DNA from 3 places in the Pseudomonas sp. SDO5271_S396 genome. Region 3 is predicted to be linked to each of the others. Evidence: riboswitches for the same ligand, from Rfam matches in the RefSeq annotation. Region 3 holds a riboswitch; each other region holds the start of a gene.

Region 1 (5,076 bases), on a different contig from region 3:
GGTTCGACGGCACGCGATGAATCAATTGCGCGGCGGCACTGATGCTGCCTTGCTCGGCGACGGCCTTGAAGATTTCCAGTTGCACCAGGTCCACGGCGTTCTCCCATCGTGAAGTGATCACTCCCGCGCTCTTCGCGGGAACCTTTATTCTCACTTTGAGAATGTATTGCTTAATATTATTCAGTTTCCAGAAAAGAACCAGCACCGTAGGCTGAGCCCCACTTACTCATTCAGCAGGACGGTGCCATGAACGCAACCACCCACGCTCTCTCGATCAACCCCGCCAACGGCGAAACCGTCGGCAGCTACCCCTATGAAACCGCAGCGCAACTGGACGCCGCTCTCGACCGCGCCACCAGCGCCTTCCGCACCTGGCGTCGCCAGCCGGTCAGTCAGCGTGCCGAACTGTTGCTGGCCCTGGCCGCCGCGCTGCGCGAGCAAGCCGAAGAAATGGCGCAAATGATCACCCTGGAAATGGGCAAACCCATCGCCCAGGCCCGTGCCGAAATCGAAAAATGCGCCGGGCTCGGCGAATGGTACGCCGCCCACGGTCCGGCCATGCTCGCACCGGAACCGACCCTGGTGGACAACGGCAGCGCCCAGATCGAATACCGCCCGCTGGGCCCTGTCCTCGCCGTGATGCCGTGGAACTTCCCGGTCTGGCAGGTGCTGCGCGGCGCCGTGCCGACCATGCTCGCCGGCAACACCTACGTACTCAAACACGCCCCGAATGTGATGGGCAGCGCTTACCTGATCCAGCAAGCGTTCCGCAAAGCCGGCTTCGCGCAAGGTCTGTTCGAAGTGATCAATGTGGCCAACGACGGCGTGTCCAAGGCCATCGCCGACCCACGCATCGCCGCCGTGACCCTCACCGGCAGCGTGCGCGCCGGTGTCGCCATTGGTTCCCAGGCCGGTGCCGCGCTGAAAAAATGCGTGTTGGAACTGGGCGGCTCCGACCCGTTCATCGTGCTCAACGACGCCGACCTCGACGCCGCCGTCCAGGCCGCGCTGATCGGTCGCTTCCAGAACAGCGGCCAGGTCTGCGCCGCCGCCAAGCGCCTGATCATCGAAGCCAGTGTGGCCGAAGCCTTCACCGCCAAGTTCCTCGAAGCCAGCCGCGCACTGGTGATGGGTGATCCGACCTCGGCCACCACCTATATCGGCCCGATGGCCCGCTTCGACCTGCGCGACGAGTTGCATGACCAGGTCCAGGCCACTCTGGAGGAAGGCGCGACCCTGCTGCTGGGCGGCAACAAGGTGCCCGGCGCCGGCAACTACTATGAGCCGACGGTGCTGGCCAACGTCACCGACCAGATGACCTCGTTCAAGCAGGAACTGTTCGGCCCGGTAGCGTCGATCATCACCGCCCGCGACGCCGACCACGCCGTGGCCCTGGCCAACGACAGCGAATTCGGCCTGACCGCCAGCATCTTCACCACCGATGCGGCCAAAGCCCGGCATATCGCCAACCAGCTGGAAACCGGCGGGATCTTCGTCAACGCCTTCAGCGTCTCCGACCCTCGGGTGGCGTTTGGCGGCATCAAGAAAAGCGGGTTCGGCCGCGAGCTGTCGCACTTCGGCGTGCGGGAGTTCTGCAACGCCCAGACGGTGTGGCTGGATCGCAAATAACCCGGCATTGTCCCCAATGCCAGTCAGTTAAGGAACCAAAGGGCGGCCAAGTTCCCCATCGCCTGCCCAATCGACTACCATACCGCGCCGGTTCCCAAACGGGACTAATAGGGAATCCGAAGCGCGGCCCGCCCGCGTCAATCGGAACTGCCCCCGCAACTGTAGCTGCCGAGCCTGCTCCCGAGCGCCACTGGACCTTGTCCGGGAAGGCCGAAGCGTGGTGATGACGCACGAGTCAGGAGACCTGCCGGCCCAAGCTCGATCACTAACCGGCGGGGTGTCCGGGAAGGACATCCTTGCCCTGCCCTTCAGGCGGTCCATGGCTGTATTTCCATTACCGTACCTCCCCAACTCACTGTACGGTTCAAACGGAGATTGCCCCCATGCTGCCACGTGTCACCGCCCTGTTCGCCGGCCTCGGCTTCTGCGCCCTGGCCCAGGCCGCGCCCACCCAGTACCCGTTGACCGTGGAAAACTGCGGCGCACGCGTCACCTTCCAGCAGGCCCCCGCGCGCAGCGTGACCATCGGCCAGGCTGCCACCGAAATGCTCTACGCCCTGGGCGTGGGCGATAAAGTGGTCGGCACTTCGCTGTGGTTCAACAATGTGCTGCCGCAGTTCAAGGCACAGAACGACAGCATCGAGCGCCTGGCCAACAACGAACCGAGCTTCGAGGCCGTGATCGCCAAGCGCCCGCAACTGGTGGCCGCCGAGCTGGAATGGGTGGTAGGCCCGCAAGGCGTGGTCGGTACCCGCGAGCAATTCCACGAGCTGAAGATCCCCACCTACCTGCTGCCCTCCGACTGCGAAGGCAAGGACAACCTGGTGGGCGCCGATGGCACGCGCCTGGAGCCGTTCCGCATCGAGACTATCTATAAAAGCATCAGCCAGCTCGCGCAGATTTTCGACGTGCAGGATCGCGGCCAGCAACTGAACGACGAGCTCAAGGCGCGCCTGGCCAAGTCGGTGGCCACCGCGCAGAGCAAGGGCCTCAAGCAGGCCAGCGCGCTGGTATGGTTCTCCAGCTCGGAAATGGCCAGCGACCCGTACGTGGCCGGACACAAAGGCATTCCGCAATTCATGCTGCAGACCCTCGGTCTGCATAACGTGGTGCAGTCCGATGAAGAGTGGCCCGCCGTCGGCTGGGAAACCCTCGCCAAGGCCAACCCCACCTTCCTCGTGATCGCCCGCATGGACCGCCGCCGCTACCCCGCCGACGACCATGAAAAGAAACTCGCCTTCCTGCGCAGCGACCCGGTCACGCGCAACATGGACGCGGTGAAAAACAACCGCATCATCATCCTCGATGCCCTGGCGCTGCAGGCCAGCATTCGCATGTTCGACGGGCTGGAACAACTGGCCACGGCCATCGACGGCTACGACTTGCCCAAATGATGCGCACCCTACTCGCCCTGGCCCTGCTGCTGGCCGCGGTACTGGCTGGCGTGGCCATCGGCGAAACCGCCATTTCGCCCGACGTCGTGTTTCAGGTACTGGCCAATAAACTGTGGGCCGCCGGCTACGTCCTCGACCCCATCGACGAGGGCGTGGTGTGGAACTACCGCCTGACCCGTGCCCTGGTCGCCGCCGCGTGCGGTGCCGGGCTGGCGACCTGCGGGGTGATTTTGCAATCGCTGCTGCGCAATCCGTTGGCCGACCCGTACCTGCTGGGCATCAGCGCCGGCGCATCCACCGGTGCGGTGCTGGTGGCCTTGATTGGCGTGGGCGGCGGGCTGGTGTCGTTGTCGGCGGGTGCATTTGTCGGCGCCATGGCGGCGTTTGCGCTGGTGATCTTGCTGGCGCGCGCCAGCGGTTCGGCCAGCGGCACCGGCCAGATCATCCTCGCGGGCATCGCCGGCTCGCAATTGTTCAACGCGCTCACCGCGTTCCTGATCACCAAATCCGCCAGTTCCGAACAAGCCCGGGGCATTCTGTTCTGGCTGCTGGGCAACCTCAGCGGGGTACGCTGGCCCTCGGTATGGCTGGCGGTGCCGGTGGCGATTGCAGGGTTGGCGGTGTGCCTGTGGCACCGTCGTGCGCTGGACGCGTTCACCTTCGGCAGCGACTCGGCGGCATCCCTCGGCATTCCGGTGCGCCGTGTGCAGTTTGTGCTGGTGGGTTGTGCGGCGCTGGTGACGGCAGTGATGGTGTCGATTGTCGGCTCCATCGGCTTCGTCGGTCTGGTGATTCCACACGCCGCGCGCCTGTTGCTCGGCACCGGGCATTCACGCCTGCTGCCGGCCAGCGCGCTTGGCGGTGCGTTGTTTCTGATTGCGGCCGATGTGCTGTCGCGCACCTTGATCAAGGGCCAGGTGATTCCCGTCGGCGTGGTGACGGCACTGGTCGGCGCGCCGGTGTTTGCGCTGATCCTGATCGGCCGGAGAAATGCCCGATGAGTGTACTGAGCTGCCGTGGCCTGGGTTTCAAAGTACGCGAGGCCGAGCTGCTGCGCGATATCCAGCTGGAGGTCCGGCCGGGTGAAACCCTGGGCATCGTCGGGCCGAACGGCTCCGGCAAATCCACCCTGCTCAAACTGCTCGCCGGGCTGCGTACGCCGGCATCCGGCGAAGTCTTGTTGGGCGGTCAGCGCCTCGGAGATTTGTCCCGTCGTGCCATCGCCCAACAACTGGCCGTAGTCGAGCAACAGGCCGACACCGACGACGCCATCCGCGTGTTCGACGCCGTGGCCCTGGGCCGCACGCCATGGTTATCGGCGCTGAGCCCGTGGTCCGCCGAGGACGACAGCATCGTGCGCCAGGCCCTGCACGACGTTGATGCCACCCACCTGAGCCATCGCGCCTGGCGCAGCCTCTCGGGCGGCGAACGCCAACGCGTGCACATCGCCCGAGCGTTGGCGCAGCGCCCGCAGATTCTGTTGCTGGACGAGCCGACCAACCACCTGGACATCCAGCATCAGCTGGGCATTTTGAAGGGTGTGCAAGGCTTGCCCGTCACCACGTTGATTGCCCTGCATGATCTGAACCAGGCGCTGACCTGTGACCGCCTGGCGGTGCTGGATCACGGGCGATTGGTGGCGCTGGGCAAACCGCTGGAGGTGCTGACGCCGCAGCGGCTGCAAGACACGTTCGGCGTGCAGGCGCATTACCTGACGGATCCGTTCGATGGGGCACAGATCCTGCGGTTGCGGACGGTTTGATCGGCTCACCCCGGAAGGCTCAGCCACGACGAGCGCCAGAGTGATAAAAACCGCAAGATCATCCAGGCCGCCATGACGCGGTAGACCTTGAACTCATACGGCCTCTATCTGCGTAACTCCCACTAATGCCGTGTATTCCAGAATGTTGTCCAATACAGCATCAATAACATCCGCCTAAGCCTGCTGAAGATCACAGTAAGCATATTTACTACGTCGCATGTATTCTTGCAGCTTTGTCGCATCGTTGATAGCCAAGCGCCCTTTAAGCAATATTAGATTAACAGTTGTGCG
Region 2 (5,076 bases), on a different contig from region 3:
ACGCCCACTGGCCGGCCCATGGCTTTCTCATCACTGTTGAGGAACCCGGTCAGCACATCCACGGGCTGGCCTTTCGGTTGCCCGCCTTCGAACGGCACGAAGATCACCTTGTAGCCGCTGTGCGGCTTGCGGTTCCACGAGCCGTGCTGGCCAATGAAGGCCCCGTTGCTGAACTGCGCCGGGAGCTTGCTGCCCTCGGCAAAGGTCAGGCCCAGGGACGCCGTGTGGGGGCCTACCGCATAGTCCGGCGCAATCGCCTTGGCGACCAATTCCGGGTTCTGCGGCGTGACGCGCACATCCACATGCTGCCCGTAGTAGCTGAACGGCCAGCCATAGAATCCGCCATCCTTGACCGAGGTGATGTAGTCCGGCACCAGGTCGCTGCCGATCTCATCGCGCTCGTTCACCGCGGTCCATAGCTTGCCGCTTTGCGGTTCCCAGGCCATGCCGTTGGGGTTGCGCAGGCCGGAGGCGAAGATGCGGTGCTGGCCGCTGGCACGGTCCACTTCCCAGATCGCCGCCCGACCTTGTTCGGCCTCCAGACCGTTTTCGCCGACATTACTGTTGGAGCCCACACTCACATACAGCTTGCTGCCGTCTTTGCTCGCCACCACGTTTTTGGTCCAGTGGTGATTAAGGGTGCCGCCGGGCAGGTCGACGACCTTGGTGCCGGCCTCCTTGATCGAGGTTTCCCCCGGTTGATAAGGGAAACGCAGCAACTGGTCCGAGTCGGCCACGTACAGGTCGTTGCCCACCAGGGTCATGCCGAACGGAGAATTGAGGTTTGCCAGGAACACCGTGCGGGTTTCGGCGATGCCGTCGTGGTCGGCATCGCGCAGCAGTGTGATGCGATTCGGCTTGGCACTCCGGCGCCGGCACTGCCCATGACCTTCTCCATCACCCAGCCGCGAATACCGGTGGCGTCATCCGGCTTGGGCGGCGCATTGGTTTCCGCCACCAGCACATCGCCATTGGGCAGCACGTACAGCCAGCGCGGATGATCCAGGCCCTCGGCAAACGCGCCGACCTGAGTACCGGCGGCGGCTACCGGCTTCGCGCCGGCGGGCCAGCCCACGGCGGGAGCGATGTTGACGGTGGGGATCAATGTCTTGTTCGGCTCCGGTAACGTGGGCGAAGGCCCCGTGCCATCGGAAACCTGCAAGGTAGAGCTTTCGCCACAGGCAGCGAGGCTGCCGGCGAGCATGATCAGCAGCGCGAGTCTTGTTTTATGCATGGTGTTCTCCTGGATGCCTGTAGGAGTAGAGGTACACGGCGGTCCGATGGTTCAAGCGCAGGGCCGGCTTTAATTGACGCTCCACCCCCAACCCACTAACCTTCGCGGCTTGTTTCAGGTGCTCTGTGGCCCATGTGTCGACAGAGTGAAACAGGGAAGCCGGTGAGCGAGCGCATGTGACCACCATGCTGCCGCGAATCCGGCGCTGCCCCCGCAACGGTAAATGAGTCAAGACGGTGCCTTTAGCCACTGTATCGCGTGCGATATGGGAAGGCGCGCCGTCGGCCTGCCTGCTCCGGCAAGCGCCACTCATGAGCCCGGAGACCGGCCTGAAGCATTCAACAGCATCACGGTGGGCGATGCTTGGCTGTCTGCTGTTCCTTTTTCCTGCCCGCCGTTTTTGTCCAGCCCCAACGGAGAGCTGCCATGACTGATTCCCCCGACCGCGACGAGCGCCACCTGGCGCGCATGCTGCGTAAAAAAGCCGTGATCGACGAGCGCATCGCCAATTCCCCGAACGAGTGCGGTTTGCTGCTGGTGTTGACCGGCAATGGCAAAGGCAAGAGCAGTTCGGCATTCGGCATGCTGGCCCGCGCCATGGGCCACGGCATGCAGTGCGGTGTGGTGCAGTTCATCAAGGGGCGTAACAGCACGGGCGAAGAACTGTTCTTCCGGCGCTTTCCGGAGCAGGTGCGTTTCCATGTGATGGGCGAAGGCTTTACCTGGGAGACCCAGGACCGCCAGCGCGATATCGCCGCCGCCGAAGCCGCCTGGGCGGTGTCCCGCGAGCTGCTGCAAGATCCTTCCATTGGCCTGGTGGTGCTGGACGAGCTGAACATCGCCCTCAAGCACGGTTATCTCGATCTCGATCAGGTGCTCAGCGACCTGCAAGCCCGCCCGCCCATGCAGCACGTGGTGGTGACGGGTCGTGGTGCCAAGCCCGAATTGATCGAGATGGGCGACACCGTCACAGAAATGGGCATGCTCAAGCACGCATTCCAGGCCGGTATCAAGGCACAGAAGGGCGTCGAACTTTGAATCAAACCCGTCATTGCCCGGCCGTCCTGATCGCCGCACCGGCGTCCGGCCAGGGCAAAACCACCGTCACCGCCGCGCTGGCCCGTTTGCACCGCAACCTGGGGCGCAAGGTGCGTGTGTTCAAATGCGGCCCGGACTTCCTCGACCCGATGATCCACGAACGCGCCAGCGGTGCGCCGGTGTATCAATTGGACATGTGGATGGTGGGCGAGCAGGAAAGTCGTCGCCTGTTGTGGGAAGCGGCGGGGGAGGCCGACCTGATCCTGATCGAAGGCGTGATGGGCCTGTTCGACGGCACGCCATCCAGCGCCGACCTTGCGCGGCACTTCGGCGTGCCGGTGCTCGGCGTGATCGACGGCACGGCCATGGCCCAGACCTTCGGCGCATTGGCCCTGGGCCTTGCGCGCTACCAGCCGGACTTGCCGTTCGTCGGTGTGTTGGCCAACCGCGTCGGTACCCTGCGCCATGCGCAGTTGCTCGAAGGCAGCCTCACCGAAGGCCTGCGTTGGTATGGCGCGCTGTCCCGCGAGACTGGTATCGAATTGCCCAGTCGCCACTTGGGCCTGGTGCAAGCCAGCGAATTGAATGACCTGGACCTGCGCCTGGACGCCGCCGCCGAGGCGTTGGGCAGCAGTTGCGAAGTCGCGTTGCCGCCGCCGGTGGCCTTTGCCGCGCCGTCTGTGACCGAGATCGAGCCTTTGCTGGACGGTGTGCGTATCGCCGTGGCGCGCGACGAAGCCTTTGCTTTCACTTACGGCGCCAGCCTCGACCTGTTGCGGGCGATGGGCGCCGAGTTGCGCTTTTTCTCGCCGATCCATGATCGCCAATTGCCTGATGCCGACAGCCTCTATCTGCCGGGCGGTTACCCGGAACTGCATCATCAGGCGCTGTCGGAAAACACGCCGATGCTCGACGCCATCCGCGCCCACCATGCCGCCGGTAAACCCCTGCTCGCCGAATGTGGCGGCATGCTCTACCTGCTGGACTCGCTGACCGATGTCGACGGCAATCATGCCGAACTGGTCGGCCTGTTGCAGGGTGATGCGGTGATGCAGAAGAAACTCGCGGCCCTGGCGCTGCAAAATGTCGAATTGCCCGAAGGCACGTTGCGCGGCCACACCTATCACCATTCCCTGACCACCACCGAGTGGCAGCCCATTGCCCGTGGCCTGAGCCCCAATGGCGGGCGCGGTGCCGAAGCGGTCTATCGGCAGGGACGGATGACGGCGTCTTACGTGCACTTTTACTTTCCGTCGAATCCGGTGGCGGTTGCCGCTTTGTTTGCGCCGGATCTTGGGCCCGCTTGCCCCTCGACAGCACTCACCGATCCATGTGTGGGAGCGGGCTTGCCCGCGAAGAGGCCATGACTGACAACGCCTTTCCCCAGGCCGACCGCGACGCCATCTACCGCGCCATCGCCGAACGCCGCGACATGCGCCACTTCAGCGGCGGCACCGTCGCCCCTGAATTGCTACAGCGTTTGCTCCAGGCCGCGCACCAGGCACCCAGCGTCGGCCTGATGCAGCCCTGGCGCTTTATCCGCATCAGCGACCGCCAATTGCGTGGGCGGATCCAACAACTGGTGGAAGAAGAGCGCGTACGCACCGCCGAAGCCCTGGGCGAGCGCTCCGATGACTTCATGAAGCTCAAGGTCGAAGGTATTCACGACTGTGCCGAAGTACTGGTGGCGGCGCTGATGGACGATCGCGAACGCCATATCTTTGGCCGAAGAACCTTGCCGGAAATGGATTTGGCATCGCTGTCCTGCGCGATCCAGAACCTGTGGCTGGCCGCTCGCGCCGAAGGCCTCGGGATGGGCTGGGTGTCGTTGTTCGAGCCTCAGGCCCTGGCGGACCTGCTCGGCTTGCCCGCCGGCGCGAAACCCTTGGCGGTGTTGTGCCTGGGGCCGGTGGACGGGTTCTACCCGGCACCGATGTTGCAGCTTGAAGGCTGGACCGAGCCTCGGCCATTGAGTGACATGCTGTACGAGAATACGTGGGGAGTGAGTCAATGAGTGTGGCCTTGCTATGTGTCGCCGCAGTCGCGCTGGACGCGCTGCTGGGTGAACCGAAGCGCTGGCATCCGCTGGTGGCGTTCGGCAATTTCGCCGGGCGCGTCGAACAACGTTTCAACGCCGGTGGCCGGGGCTGGCGCAGTCACGGCGTGACGGCGTGGTTTATCGCCGTAGTACCGCTGACCCTGCTGGCGACGGCCTTGTCGTGGGCGCCGTACATTGGCTGGGTGCTGGAGATACTGGCGTTGTACTGCGCCCTCGGCATGCGCAGCCTCGGCGAGCATGTGACGCCGGTGGCCCAGGCCCTGCGCGCCGATGATCTGGAGCAGGCGCGTACCCGCGTGAGTTACTTGGTGAGTCGCCAGACCAGCGAGCTGGACCGCACCGAAGTGGCCCGCGCGGCCACCGAGTCGGTGCTGGAAAACGGCAGCGACGCGGTGTTCGCCGCGATTTTCTGGTTTGTGGTCGCCGGCGTGCCGGGTGTGGTGCTCTACCGCTTGAGCAACACCCTCGATGCCATGTGGGGCTATCGCAATGCACGCTTCGAGCGTTTCGGCTGGGCAGCGGCAAAAATCGATGATGTGCTGAACTACATTCCGGCTCGGTTGGTGGCATTGACCTACGCCGTACTCGGCAAAACCCGGCTGGCCTTGAAGTGCTGGCGCATCCAGGGACCGACCTGGGACAGCCCCAACGCCGGTCCGGTCATGGCCGCTGGCGCCGGCGCCCTGGGCGTTGAGCTGGGCGGCGCGGCGATCTACCACGGCGAGGTGCACCAGCGTCCGCCATT
Region 3 (5,076 bases):
AGTGCAGTCGGGATGGTCAATGTCAGCGGGCTTTATTGAAGAACCCACAAGCACACTGCCTGCCGACATTGCAGGCCTGATCATATTGACGCGAATACATGACGTATGAATTTGCAATACTTATCAACCCTGTACATGGAACAATTAAAAGACCCACGCCACATAGGGAAGGCAGCACAAACATTCTGTCTAGTTAAGTCAGCCATAAACTTGACATCTCCTAGACAGTTAGCCATCCAACATATAACAGTTGAGATAAACCTATGTCTACTTCCACCTCTATGCGCACCGACGTCACCCCGCATTTCGCACAACTGAATGAAACCTCACAAACTTCAACCTCACGCCCTCTTGCGGCGTTGGGTGATAAAGAATTGGCGATAAAAGTAATGGAAATGGGCTCTGCGCTCGATCCCTGGGGAAACAACTTCTTCACGATCCATACCGCCTATCAGTGACACAAGGCAAACTGGAGAACGGCCAACCGGCTACCCAAGAACAAATGGACACGATGAAAGAGTTCCTGGCACGCCCTGACCTTTATAACCTTCTCGATCTCATGCCCAATGGTGGCGTCGAAGACGGAAAAATATATCTGGACTCAGTTGCAACATTTGCGGAAGAGATTTCGCAGGTGAGTGATCGTAGGTTGATGGAGTTTGCCAAGCTATTTCATAGCACTTTCGACACCACAGGTAACGGCTATGTCAACTTCAACGAACTAAAAAAAGCCGAAGATCGCGACATTCCCGAACTGGCAAAAAAAGTTGCCCGGGAATTACTCGCACGCCCAGAACTCCTTAAGCAATTGGATATTGGTATCGGCTTCCTCGGGTTCGCAGGCAAGGATGATGAACGCTATGACGTTACCAACCTCGACTATATGATTAAAAACAGTTCCAGGCGGGTTAATTACCTATTCAGGAGTCGAACTGTCTGATCTGTCGGAAGGACGAGGCGTATAACACTTGAGTCATCAACCTCTGGTATTTGACGCGCATTGCTCGCCCATGCTCTCCTACACACCTTGTTTCGGGTGCCCTTCACAGGGTGAAACGGGAAACCGGTACGCCATACCCCTATGGCAAGTCCGGTGCTGCCCCCGCAACGGTAAGCGAGCGAAGCGTCAGATCCACTGTGCATACGCATGGGAAGGCGACACTTTCAAAGGCGAACAGCCCCTCGCAAGCCCGGAGACCGGCCCGAAAAAATCAGATAACAAACCCGCGGTGGGCGGGCGCTGTTCAGAACCCTGCGTGCCTGGCTCGCGGGGTTTTCATGCGCTCGTATCACCCTGAAACCCTGAAGGGACGCGCCATGTCGATCATCAGCAGCACTTCGCACGCCACAGGCAACACCACCACTCTCAGCCAACGCCTGACCGCCGCCATCGGTGCGTCGATCCTCGGCGCGTGCCTGGTGTATTTCGCCGGTTTCTCCCATATCGAAGCGGTACACAACGCTGCTCACGATACTCGCCACAGCGCCGCGTTCCCGTGCCACTGAGACCTGCCGACATGATCAAGCGTATTGCCCAAACCGCAGGCTTCACCGGCCTGCTGGCCGCCCTGCTGCTGACCCTTTTGCAAAGCTTCTGGGTCGCCCCACTGATTCTGCAGGCGGAAACCTACGAAAACGCCCCCGCCGCCACCGAAGTGGCCCATGAGCATGCCGAAGGCGCCGCCGCCCACAGCCATGATGCCGAGGCCTGGGAGCCGGAAGATGGTTGGCAGCGCGTGCTGTCCACCACCGGTGGCAACCTGGTGGTCGCCGTCGGTTTTGCGCTGATGCTTGCCGGCCTCTACACCCTGCGCGCACCGACCCGCGCCGCACAAGGCTTGCTGTGGGGCCTGGCCGGTTACGCCACCTTCGTGCTGGCGCCCACCATGGGCCTGCCGCCTGAGCTGCCGGGCACTGCTGCGGCCGATCTGGCGCAGCGTCAGGTCTGGTGGATCGGCACCGCCGCCTCCACCGCCGCCGGTATCGCGCTGATCGTGTTTGGCCGCAACTGGCTGCTGAAAGTACTGGGCGTGGCGATCCTCGCAGTGCCGCATGTGATCGGTGCCCCGCAACCGGAAGTCCACTCGATGCTGGCACCGGAAGCCCTGGAAGCGCAGTTCAAGATCGCCTCGCAGTTGACCAACGTCGCCTTCTGGCTGGCCTTGGGCCTGATCAGCGCGTGGCTGTTCCGTCGCAACCGTGACGATCAATACGCCGCATGATTCTGGCGGTTGGCCTGGGGTGCCAGCGGGGCTGTGATGTTCGTGCCCTGCTGGAGCTGTTTGACAACGCCCTCGCGGAGGAGGGCGTTGATCGCAACAGCATCACCGCACTGGCCAGCATCGATTTGAAAAAGGACGAGCCGGGAATACTGGCCTTGGCCAAGGTGTTGAAACTGCCGCTGCACTGTTTCAACGCGGAACAACTGGCGGTTTTTGCCGACCGCCTGAGTCACACATCCGAGGTCGCATTCGCCCATACCGGCTGTTACGGCATCGCCGAAAGCGCCGCCCTGGCCCTGGCCGAACACCTTTCGGGGACTTCTGCCCGCCTGCTGATCACCCGCAAAAAAAACGCCCAGGCCACCTTTGCATTGGCGTGCGCCGGCTAAAATCCCGATAATTGCGCACCCCGATCATGAGCGATTTTCATGCTCGCCCGTTTTTAAACAGGATTTTCCATGACCGTCTACTTCATCGGCGCAGGCCCCGGCGACCCGGATTTGATCACTGTCAAAGGCCAGCGGCTGATCCGTAACTGCCCGGTGATCCTCTATGCCGGCTCGCTGGTGCCTGCAGCGGTGCTGGAAGGTCATCGGGCGGAAACCGTCGTCAACAGCGCCGAATTGCATCTGGAACAGATCATCGACCTGATCAAGGCAGCCCATGAAAAAGGCCAGGACGTAGCGCGAGTGCATTCCGGCGACCCGAGCCTGTACGGCGCCATCGGCGAGCAGATCCGTCATTTGCGCGAGCTTGGCATTCCGTTCCAGATCATCCCTGGCGTGACGGCTGTATCCGCCTGTGCGGCGTTGCTGGAAACGGAACTGACCCTGCCGGACATCGCCCAGAGCGTGATCCTGACCCGTTATGCCGATAAAACCAGCATGCCCGCCGGTGAGGCGTTCGACAGCCTGGCACAGCATGGCACGACCATGGCGATCCACTTGGGGGTCAACCATCTGGAGAAAATCGTCGCCGAGTTGCTGCCACATTACGACGCAGATTGCCCGATTGCCGTGGTGCACCGGGCGACGTGGCCGGATCAGGATTGGGTGGTCGGTACTTTGACGGATATTGCTGAAAAGGTGGCGATCAAAGGTTTTCGGCGCACTGCGCTGATCATCGTGGGCAGAGTGTTGGCAGACGACAGCTTCAGCGAATCCTCGCTTTACCGCGCCGGCCATGCACACCTCTATCGCCCGTGAAGGAACGCGCCCACTCTATTGATTGTTCCCACGCTCCGCGTGGGAATGCAGCCATGGACGCTCCGCGTCTGCCTTTGAAGTCGTGACGCGGAGCGTCACAGGATGCGTTTCCACGCAGAGCGTGGGAACGATCGGCATGGATAGTGCACCGCATTAAATTTCAGGCATAAAAAACGGCGCTCACGGGGCGCCGTTTTTTCGTTCGCAGTGAACGCCTTACTCAGTAGTAGGCGTTTTCTTTCTGCGTGTGGTCGGTCACGTCACGTACGCCCTTGAGCTCCGGAATACGCTCGAGCAGGGTGCGCTCGATGCCTTCGCGCAGGGTCACGTCCGCCTGGCCGCAGCCCTGGCAGCCGCCGCCGAACTTGAGCACGGCGATGCCGTCGTCGACCACGTCGATCAGGCTGACCTGGCCGCCGTGGCTGGCCAGCCCCGGGTTGATCTCGGTTTGCAGGTAGTAGTTGATGCGCTCGTTCACCGGGCTGTCGGCGGTAACATTCGGCACCTTGGCGTTGGGCGCCTTGATGGTCAACTGGCCGCCCATGCGGTCAGTGGCGTAGTCGACCACGGCGTCATCAAGGAAGGCTTCGCTGAAGGCATCGATATAGGCGGTGAAGCTTTTCAGCCCCAGGGCGGTGTCTTCAGGCTTTTCTTCACCGGGCTTGCAGTAGGCGATGCAAGTTTCGGCGTACTGGGTACCCGGCTGGGTGATAAAGACGCGGATACCGATACCCGGGGTGTTCTGCTTGGACAGCAGGTCAGCCAGGTAATCGTGGGCGGCGTCGGTAATGGTTATGGCAGTCATGGAAACTCCTCACAGGCTTGCCGGCAGTTTACGCCAAAATATTACGCAGGTACAAAGTCCGAGTAATTTTGTCGGAAAAGACCGGCACCACCCGTCAGAGGTTTTCATAGCGATTCATATCCAGCACGCCCTCTTCCACCGGCGTGGTTTCGTGGATGTAGCGCGATAGATCGTGGAAATACTGCCAGAACAGCGGATGACTGCGCCGCACACCCCAGCGATCGACGATCTTTTCAAAGCGCTTGGCGTCCTTGGCCCGCTCCATTTCGGTGACGAACTCGGGCACTTCCCGTGCCGGAATATTGAACATGAAGTTCGGGTAACTGCTCAGCACGCCCGGGTAAATGGTCACAGTGTCCAGGCCCGGCTGATAGCGATAAGCCTCACCCAGCAGAAACGCCACGTTACTGTGGGCGCGATTGCGCAGCATGCTGTAGACCACGCGCTTGCCGCTGTCGGTTTGCACCCGCAGCATCGTGGCTTCCGGCAATTGATCGATCACCTTGAGCCCCGCCGCCGGGCGTGAAGTCAGACGGCTCAGCGCTTGCTCCGCGTCCTGCAGGGCCGGGTCGATACCGTCGCGGGAGCAATAGGCGCCGCTGCAGCGGTTGATCGGGTCCGGACTGGCATTCAAATCGCCATAACGGCTGAGCAACTGGTTGGCAAAGTCGCGTTTGGGGTCTTTTTCGTCCAGGTGCAGGCCACTCGGCTTGCTGTCGTCAATGGCTTCATAATCCAGCCACAGCTTGATCTTGCCGCTGTTCTGGTACCAGTCATCCATGAACCCCTCACGGGAATCGGCCGGCATCAGGCGCAGGAAATTCTGCTCGGCGCCGTTGCGGAT

The links. A riboswitch is a leader RNA that binds a small molecule or an ion and turns the genes downstream of it on or off. The one in region 3 is predicted to bind cobalamin.
Region 1: linked by a shared signal. The riboswitch ahead of ACW9IN_RS11235 (ABC transporter substrate-binding protein) and the one ahead of ACW9IN_RS27295 (CbtB domain-containing protein) in region 3 are both predicted to bind cobalamin.
Region 2: linked by a shared signal. The riboswitch ahead of cobO (cob(I)yrinic acid a,c-diamide adenosyltransferase) and the one ahead of ACW9IN_RS27295 (CbtB domain-containing protein) in region 3 are both predicted to bind cobalamin.

What each region holds. Positions count from the first base shown of each region.
Region 1 covers NZ_JBSVWB010000012.1:6,586-11,661, forward strand. The annotation lists gene ptrR (putrescine utilization regulator PtrR) at 1-94, opposite strand, end outside; gene ACW9IN_RS11230 (aldehyde dehydrogenase family protein) at 247-1,629, shown strand; cobalamin riboswitch at 1,701-1,895, shown strand; gene ACW9IN_RS11235 (ABC transporter substrate-binding protein) at 2,013-3,023, shown strand; gene ACW9IN_RS11240 (FecCD family ABC transporter permease) at 3,020-4,024, shown strand; gene ACW9IN_RS11245 (ABC transporter ATP-binding protein) at 4,021-4,785, shown strand; gene ACW9IN_RS11250 (hypothetical protein) at 4,960-5,076, opposite strand, start outside.
Region 2 covers NZ_JBSVWB010000013.1:117,306-122,381, reverse strand. The annotation lists partial or broken gene ACW9IN_RS12310 (PQQ-dependent sugar dehydrogenase) at 1-1,234, opposite strand, end outside; cobalamin riboswitch at 1,334-1,581, shown strand; gene cobO (cob(I)yrinic acid a,c-diamide adenosyltransferase) at 1,661-2,272, shown strand; gene ACW9IN_RS12300 (cobyrinate a,c-diamide synthase) at 2,269-3,639, shown strand; gene bluB (5,6-dimethylbenzimidazole synthase) at 3,636-4,286, shown strand; gene cbiB (adenosylcobinamide-phosphate synthase CbiB) at 4,283-5,076, shown strand, end outside.
Region 3 covers NZ_JBSVWB010000062.1:21,998-27,073, reverse strand. The annotation lists gene ACW9IN_RS27305 (hypothetical protein) at 264-458, shown strand; gene ACW9IN_RS27300 (hypothetical protein) at 512-940, shown strand; cobalamin riboswitch at 1,018-1,220, shown strand; gene ACW9IN_RS27295 (CbtB domain-containing protein) at 1,318-1,506, shown strand; gene ACW9IN_RS27290 (CbtA family protein) at 1,518-2,222, shown strand; gene ACW9IN_RS27285 (cobalamin biosynthesis protein) at 2,219-2,611, shown strand; gene cobM (precorrin-4 C(11)-methyltransferase) at 2,681-3,427, shown strand; gene nfuA (Fe-S biogenesis protein NfuA) at 3,648-4,232, opposite strand; gene ACW9IN_RS27270 (fatty acid cis/trans isomerase) at 4,327-5,076, opposite strand, start outside.